2 regions of the Paenibacillus sp. NPDC058174 genome follow, and region 2 is predicted to be linked to the other one. Evidence: riboswitches for the same ligand, from Rfam matches in the RefSeq annotation. Region 2 holds a riboswitch; the other holds the start of a gene.

Region 1 (4,084 bases), on a different contig from region 2:
TGTTTCTCGTCTAGCATAGGACGGCGAGCATATGGAGCTGAATCTGCATCATAGACTGTCGGAAAAATACTACAAAAATCGATAGGGGCGATAATGATTGCTGCCCGCTTCCTTGGTCAGTTGGACAGGCTCTTTGTTCGAGTAGACGATAATATGATCGGTATTCGTTCCGTATTTGCCATCCAGCATCACGTAGCTTGGAGGTCCGCCTGCCCGATGAACGACGATAAAATAGTTCTCGTATGCGGTCGCCAGTCGCGTTAACTTAACGATTGCTTTGGGATGCAGTTTTGTTGCAGAAGCCAGCTCAGTCTCCATTACGTAGGGAGGAATGACGTAGACCTCATCAGCGTCCTGAAGTGTAAAACTGACAAGTTCCTTGTCACCCAGACCGCTAATCGACTTTTCGACGATTTGTCCGATTTCTTTGTTCTCCGTCAGACGCCCCGAATCTGGAAATGGTGCTGCAAACAGTGCAGCCACTACGACAATAAATGCTGCAAAATAAACAAGCTGATTCCTTCTCATAATATATCTCCCTTGCTGCGAATGAACTTTACTAGTAGACGGCTGTAACGACTGAAAAATAACAAGCATTACAAAAAAAAGCCGGTGAGCTTTTTAGCTCCCGGCATAAGAAATGATTTCGTTATTATTGTTACTTCCGTTGTTTCAATCGAATAGTAAGACCAGCTGCTGCTAGCAGAAGACCTGCTGCGTAATAAGGAATTGAGCTGGATTCACCTGTTTTAGGCAGTTGATCAACGTTAACGCTGCCGAGCGGCGGCGTTTCTTCGTCGATCACAATCTCATCATCCTCAGAACCAACAGACGGGCTCGCAGAAGACGTTGGTGTTGCTTCCGGATCGCCTTCCACTGGACCTAGTGGAGGCTCTTCCGGCGTAATAACGATCTCCTCGTCAGGCGTTGCAGAAGGGCTCGCAGACGGAGTCGATGATGGTGTTGCCTCTGGTCCGCCAATAGGAGTCGGACTTGGTGTTGCTTCAGAACCACCGCTTGGTGTCGGACCTGGTGTGGCCGTTGGCGTCGATTCTGGTGTCGCTGTCGGTGTTACCTCTGGCGTCGACACTGGTGTCGCTGTTGGCGTTACCTCTGGCGTTGCCGTCGGTGTCGACTCTGGCGTTGACGTTGCCGTCGGTGTCGGTGTCGACTCTGGTGTCGCTGTTGGCGTCGACTCTGGTGTTGACGTCGGCGTCACTTCTGGCGTTACCGTTGGTGTCGCTACGGGCGTTACCGTTGGTGTCGCTACGGGCGTCGCTGTCGGCGTCGACTCTGGCGTTGCCGTTGGTGTCGACTCCGGCGTTGCCGTTGGTGTCGACTCTGGTGTCGCTGTCGGCGTTGCTTCTGGCGTCGCCGTCGGCGTCACTTCTGGCGTTACCGTTGGTGTCGCTACGGGCGTTACCGTTGGTGTAGCTACGGGCGTCGCTGTCGGCGTCGACTCTGGCGTTGCCGTTGGTGTCGACTCTGGTGTCGCTGTTGGTGTCGACTCTGGTGTCGCTGTCGGCGTTGCTTCTGGCGTCGATTCCGGCGTTGCCGTCGGTGTCGACTCTGGCGTTGCTGTCGGCGTCACTTCTGGCGTTGCCGTTGGTGTCGACTCTGGCGTCGCTGTCGGCGTAGCCGTTGGTGTTGCTGTCGGCGTGGCCGTTGGTGTCGCTGTCGGAGTAGGCTCCGGCTCTGAAACCGTGCCATCGAACGGATAATAATGAGCCTCGACATGCCCATCCAGCGAAGCCGCTATAATATTGCCTGCGATGTTGCTATATGTGGTCTTTACACTAGCATAAGGAGCCAGCAACGTGCCTCTTTGACCGGAAGAACCGATTGTAATATCGGTAGCTTCTGGAAAGTTGAACAGCAATCTGCGTACGGCAGCTGGATTCGAATTCTCGCTAAGCGTGTTATTCTTATCCGGCATAAAGGTTCCTGCTGTGCCAAAGCTTCTAGATTTACCTTTTACATTTACAATGACGGTCGATCCATTCGGCACCTGAATGACCAGCTCGCCGTAGTTTTGATCGATTTCAAACACATTTAAATTGTTGTCTGTTCCCGCTAATGTCAGCGTTCCGTAAGCGTTGCTCGCTGTCCCGTTCGCAGGCAGTGCAGCCAGCTTCGCAGAAACTTCCTTCAGATAGGTCGCTTCGGCGTTAAAATCGATCGGATTTCCTTGCTTGGGAGAGGTCCCATTCGTAACCGTTACATTCCCCGTATAGGAACCGCCGTATTTGGCATTTCCGCCCTTAACCGTTCCATTGTTAAAAACCAGTGAACCGCCAACGACCAATGCGTTATCAATCACTTTTTCTTTGCTGTTCACCGAGTAATTAGTAAAATTCGCAGCTCCGCCTGCCGCAACAGGTCCCTCGGAGTCGGTATTCATTAGCGACACGCTGCCCAATACAAAAATATTATAAGACCCTGCCGTGCCCAGCAATGACGATCCAGGCGAAGCCGCCGCGCTCACAATCGCATGCAGTCCCGCTCCGAAAATCACGATTGCCGACATCGTTAGCATAAAAGCCGTCTTCATTTGTTTTTTGAACAAATTCATGTCCTCCCCGCGCTTATTATGGCAATAAAAAAATCCGACTACCTGAATGATTCATTCATGGCAATCGGACGATCATTGTACAATAATAAATTGCACAGAAGACTCCTGACTTTGCGTCCCGCGCTTTCGCGTGGTTTGCTCACAGCACTAGTGCTGTTCATGTGTCATGCAGTTGTCTTCTAAATTTTATGATGCAAATCTTTCCACGTCAATACGGAAAAATAAATTTTATCGTTCTTCCGGCGCCTTCCAGCCGCTCTATTGAACCCCTATGCTCCAAATAATAGAGATGAGCCAGCGTCTCCGCCATCGCAAACCGCAAATTATGCGGATTACTGCGCAAGTTTATGCCGAACAGCCGCTCGGACAGCTCGAAAGCGGACAACGGCTCCTCCAGCATGCGCTTCATTCTATCCAATCTCCGTATATGATGCTGCTTCAGCTCTTCGATCCGGGCAGCAAATCCGGCGAACGGATCACGGTGTCCCGGAAAAGCAAAGCTCACCTCATAGTTCAGCAATTCATCCAAATTCGTCAAAAAATCATGCAACGGGTCCGTTTCTTCCCCTGGCACAACGCTTATGTTCGGCGTTATCCGCGGCAGCACCTGATCGCCGCAAAACATCCAGCCATTATGCGGCTCGTAGAGCAGCAGCTGTCCATACGCATGACCGGGTGCATCAATAAGCTGCCAGTCAAAGCCGCCAAACCGGATGGTCTCCCCTGCTTCCATATAAGTAACGGACGGCTGGGGCGACACCCTCTCCTCGAACAATTCAAGATTAGCTGCTATCGCGGACGTAAGCTCATCCGGCATGCCATGCTGAGCAAAAAGCTGTCCAAGCTCTTCAGCAAACCGGCTTTCTTCCGTCCATAACCTTGCGGTGTAAGCATGCGATCTGCGGGACATATATACCGGCGCTCCGCTTAGCCCTTGAAAATAACCGGCCAGTCCGTAATGGTCAGGATGCTGATGTGTCACGATAATCCGTTTGATCTCTTCAATAGCTATTCCATGCCTCTGCATCGCCTCGTTCCAGGCTGCCAGAGCTTCATCCGTTCGCAAGCCGGGATCGATAACCGTATAGCCGCTGCGATCCGGCTCCGGAATCAAATAGCTGTTTACCCATTTCAATGAAAACGGAAGCGGTACCTTTACCTGAATCCAACCGTCATTCCATTGCGCTGTCTCCACCTGCTGCTCTTCTTGCTCCATGAAACCGAATTCCCCTTTCGAAAATAAAACGAGGCAACGATATCCTAATCATCGTTGCCATAGCCGTCTAGGAGATGGCGTACAGCCTCTCCGTATTGGTCAAATCTTCAATCGTAGCTGCGCCGATTCCGAACATCGTCGACCGCAGTTCAAATTCGATCCGTCGGAATTGTTCGACGAGCTGCTCCACCGAAACGCGATTATCCGACTGCGCCGCACGAGGCAGCAGCACCCGGCCGAAGCCTGCAACGCTTGCGCCCAGCGCGATCGACTTGGCGGCATCAACGCCATTGCGG
Region 2 (4,084 bases):
ATATCGCTTGCCGCAATCGACGCATCCTTCGTCGTGGCAATAACCTGCGAGAAGGAACCGAGACGATCGCTGCTCGATGCCACATCACTCTGAATGAGCTGAAGCTCTTTCGTAATGTTTTTCGAGAACATTTCAGTCTGGCCGGACAGCTTGCGAATTTCTTCAGCTACGACAGCAAAACCTCTGCCATGCTCGCCTGCGCGAGCCGATTCGATCGAGGCATTAAGCGAAAGCAAGTTCGTTTGCGTATTCAAATCTTGAATGCCGCCCAAAAACTTCGTTACAGTGCCAAAACGCTGCACAATACGATTAAACGATTCATTAACAAGCTCGAATTGCTCAACTGTCTGGTTAACCATCTCAACGACGCCTTCCATATCCTGCGCGCCTTCTTGGGAAGCTTGACGCATTTGGCGCATATCGCTATTGATATAATCGCTGGATGCGGCAATTTCCTCAGAGCTGGCCGAGATTTGCTCGGTAACAGCAGAAATGGAGGAAGCATCATCATATTGGGACAGCAAAGTAACTGTACCCACTTTAATTTGATCGCGAACCTGCTCAGAGGCAGTACGGTTGCGGTCGACCATCTCGCCCATCGAATTGGACATGCTGAGCACCGTTCCGCTTACTTCAAGCGTAGATTTGATTGTATCGCGCAAACGATGGCCCATTTCGGACAGCATCCGGTCGATATCACCGAACTCGTCATGCCGGTCCACTTTCAGATCGTATGTAAAATCGCTGTTTTTATAGGCGTCAATCCGGCCCATAATGCCTCGCAAGCCCTTTTTGATGCTTTGGCTAAGCGTATAGGACATCAAGAACGGCAGCACAGCCAACAGCAGAACGTTAATGATAATAATGGTATTCGCAAAATCCACACTTCGGGCAAGCTGCTTCTCATTGGATGCTTGGTCAACGTTCATCCGGGCTTCAACCGCTTCGTTCGCATAGCTCAGAGTAATCGTATAGACGCTGATCAATTCCCGGATACGCAGCGACTTCATATCGCTTCGCAATTCCGCGTTGTCCATGGCAAATCCGCTCAAGCTGTTATAAGCCATTTGGAAAACCTTCACTTGGTTGCTGTACTCCAAGTCGCCTTCTTGCGGCGGATATTTCTGATCCATCTTTTCGAAGCTTTTCGTCAAGTTGGCCAGCATATCAGGAATCGGCTTCATCGATTGTGTGATGATATCCGACTCGTCTTCCCCGTTTTCAATCGAATTGATCATTAGAAGCATGGTGCGGAGCATCGTATCGGACAATGCTTTGTACTCCCGTTCGGTATCGCCAAATTCGTTGGAGCTGTCAATTGCTTTCGATACTGATAAGTTTTGCGTGTAAATCAATACCCCCGCCGCTACGTTAAAAATAGTAATAAGCGACGTAATAAGCAGAAGCTTAGACGTAATTTTCTGCTTTTTCACGAACATGGCCGCCTGATTCGGCCACTTTTTCCATTGAGCCATCTGTCCTCTTTCTCCTTTTCCTATCCCTGAAAAGAATAAAAGCTATCCGACCAGATGGGCGGATAGCCTGATTTCAGCGCATTTTCCTTGATCTGGTGGTCTGGCAGCCGTAGTTTTGCAACCTTAGGCCCATAACTTTGCGTCCTTGTTTTTCAACAAGTTTGCTCTTTTCAGTTCATTTTCTATTTTTCGACCACTTTCGACACCCTTCTAGTTTAGGACATTTTTGCCAGTTTGTCTAACAAAATATATTCATATTTTCAGAGATTGGACGCTTCTTGTCAGGTTGTTTATAATGGACAGAAATAATAAATAGCAGCGCCTGAAGGAGAATGATTATGGACTTCCGTTTGGATCTCATAGAAAATAAAGTTGAGTTTTTCGAAGCTTATGATCTAAGCACACTGGAAAAACAAATCGACCGGCAAATCGAAAATAATAAAGCGCTGATGCTGGATGTGCATTCAGTGCAGCATCATTCCGCGTTCAACCAGCTTACAGGTAAAATGCACTATAGCGCAGTTGTTCACTTCAAAGTAAAAAGGCAATAAAAATAAATTTATAAATTTCTTAAAAAAACAGTTGCATTATCTTTAATGTTTATGGCATAATACATTTTGTGCCTGAGAGATTTTATGCCGGTGTAGCTCAGTTGGTAGAGCAACTGACTTGTAATCAGTAGGTCGTGGGTTCGACTCCTATCGCCGGCACCATCACAGGACGGGATGTAGCTCAGCTTGGTAGAGCACCTGGTTTGGGACCAGGGGGTCGCATGTTCAAATCGTGTCATCCCGACCATCAATTAGACATTTCAAGAAGCTTGATGCTATCAAGCTTCTTTTTTATTTCTTCTATATATACAGATAAAGAAACAGGCTGCCGAGCACAACTCAGCAGCCTGTTTCTCTTAAAGTCCGTCAAACGAGCCTAGCGCCCGCTTGGCGAGGTTTGACAAGGCTACATCATCCATCGGCGGATTGTGCAGCCCGGCTCTCACATCCCTATAATAGCGCTCCAGCGGAAGATTGCGGGAAAGGCCGGCGCCTCCTACAACCCGCATCGCCAGATCAACAATTCGCAGCGCCCCATTCGTCGCCACGTATTTGGCAAGCCCCAGATCGGCACGCAGTTCTGCTCTTCCTGCAGGATCCCGGTCCCATCGGTCTGCCAAGCTATACAAGAGCGTCCGGGCTGTAATAAGCTCAGCCTCCAGCTCGCCGAGCTGACGCTGAATATTCGGCAAATCTGCAATCGGACCATTCAGACTGTTCGGCCGGTAATCTCTTGCAAAGCGCAGCGCGAAATCCCGGGCGGCATGCGCGATACCGATATAACAGGCCGGTATATGAAGCATCGCGCCCCCATGATCGGAATCCGCCTGCGTCTTGGGACGCAGGGCCGCGCCCGCAATCGATTCCCCATCTGGAACGAACACATCCTTGAATACCAGATCATGACTGCCCGTCGCTCTCATGCCCATCGTGTTCCAGGTTTCATCAACTTCAACACCTTCCCCGATACGGACAAAAAACTCGCCGACACGGTCCTCCGACTCCACCGAGGCCGAGACCATGCAATGCGTAGCGACTGGACTAAGCGTACTGAACGTCTTCCGGCCATTGATCAGCCAGCCGCCTTCAGTATGTACAGCTGTCGTCTCCGGCTTGCCGCCGCGGCTGGGACTCCCGGTCGCACGTTCGCTGGCATAGCTGTTGAAGATCGCACCATGCTCTACAATCTCTTGGCTTAATGCCCCATAGAGCGAATCCGGCCAAGCCTGCGATATTCGAAGCTGCATGACTAGCGCCACATGCCAGCCGACAGCAAGCGCTGTCGAGCCGTCTCCGCGCGCCAAATGCTCCTGCGCCAGCACCAATTCATACAGCGAAGCCTCTTCCCCTCCGTAAGCCTGTGGAACAGTCAGCGCCAAATAACCGCTTTCCCGCAAATCTTTAAAATTTTCAACTGGAAAACTGCCATTAAGGTCATGCTGGGGTGCCCTAACCGCGAATAATTCCGCTAATCTATCCGACCTTGCGGCGATGGCCGCCTCCCGTTCATTTCGTATAAATGGATCTTGCTTGGAAAACTCGGACATCTGTTGTTCAGCTCCCTTTTCAATATTCGAACCTCTGTCCATTCTATTAATCATAGTATATCGGTATACTTAGTTGAATAAAAGCAGTTTCCGCATCAATTCCTATCTAATAATGAAACTTTCCGGCGTATGAAGCGTCTAGTCCATTATGAAAAAGAAACCAGCCCTTTATAAAATTATTAGTATCGCCTTAATCATTGCTGTTCTAACGATAAGCTATGCAGCCTATGACATTTGGTCATCTGGCAAACCCCGCGAGCCTATCGCTGCAGATGCCGCTATCGTCCTGGGGGCAGCCGTCTGGGACGGCAAGCCTTCCCCCGTGCTGCGAGGCAGAATCGACCATGGCATTTGGCTTTACGAGCAGGGCTATGTGCAAAAAATTATTTTCACCGGAGGAAAGGGACACGGCGGCCAATGGACAGAAGCGCTTGTATCACGCGACTATGCCTTGGAACAGGGCGTGAATCCGAGTGCCATTCTCGTGGAGACGGAATCGACGATAACAGAG

Evidence for each region. Region 2 has a riboswitch for cyclic di-GMP ahead of ACFVVF_RS27875 (methyl-accepting chemotaxis protein). Riboswitches for the same ligand answer to the same signal wherever they lie in the genome.
Region 1: linked by a shared signal. The riboswitch ahead of ACFVVF_RS15970 (choice-of-anchor A family protein) and the one ahead of ACFVVF_RS27875 (methyl-accepting chemotaxis protein) in region 2 are both predicted to bind cyclic di-GMP.

The regions. Positions count from the first base shown of each region.
Region 1 is NZ_JBHVUY010000002.1:987,153-991,236, reverse strand. Features, by position in the region: gene ACFVVF_RS15975 (hypothetical protein) at 70-528, opposite strand; gene ACFVVF_RS15970 (choice-of-anchor A family protein) at 659-2,566, opposite strand; cyclic di-GMP riboswitch class I at 2,629-2,722, opposite strand; gene ACFVVF_RS15965 (MBL fold metallo-hydrolase) at 2,781-3,788, opposite strand; gene fni (type 2 isopentenyl-diphosphate Delta-isomerase) at 3,856-4,084, opposite strand, start outside.
Region 2 is NZ_JBHVUY010000012.1:43,789-47,872, reverse strand. Features, by position in the region: gene ACFVVF_RS27875 (methyl-accepting chemotaxis protein) at 1-1,475, opposite strand, end outside; cyclic di-GMP riboswitch class I at 1,567-1,651, opposite strand; gene ACFVVF_RS27870 (YrzA family protein) at 1,814-2,026, shown strand; tRNA gene ACFVVF_RS27865 (tRNA-Thr) at 2,113-2,188, shown strand; tRNA gene ACFVVF_RS27860 (tRNA-Pro) at 2,197-2,273, shown strand; gene ACFVVF_RS27855 (acyl-CoA dehydrogenase family protein) at 2,383-3,573, opposite strand; gene ACFVVF_RS27850 (YdcF family protein) at 3,722-4,084, shown strand, end outside.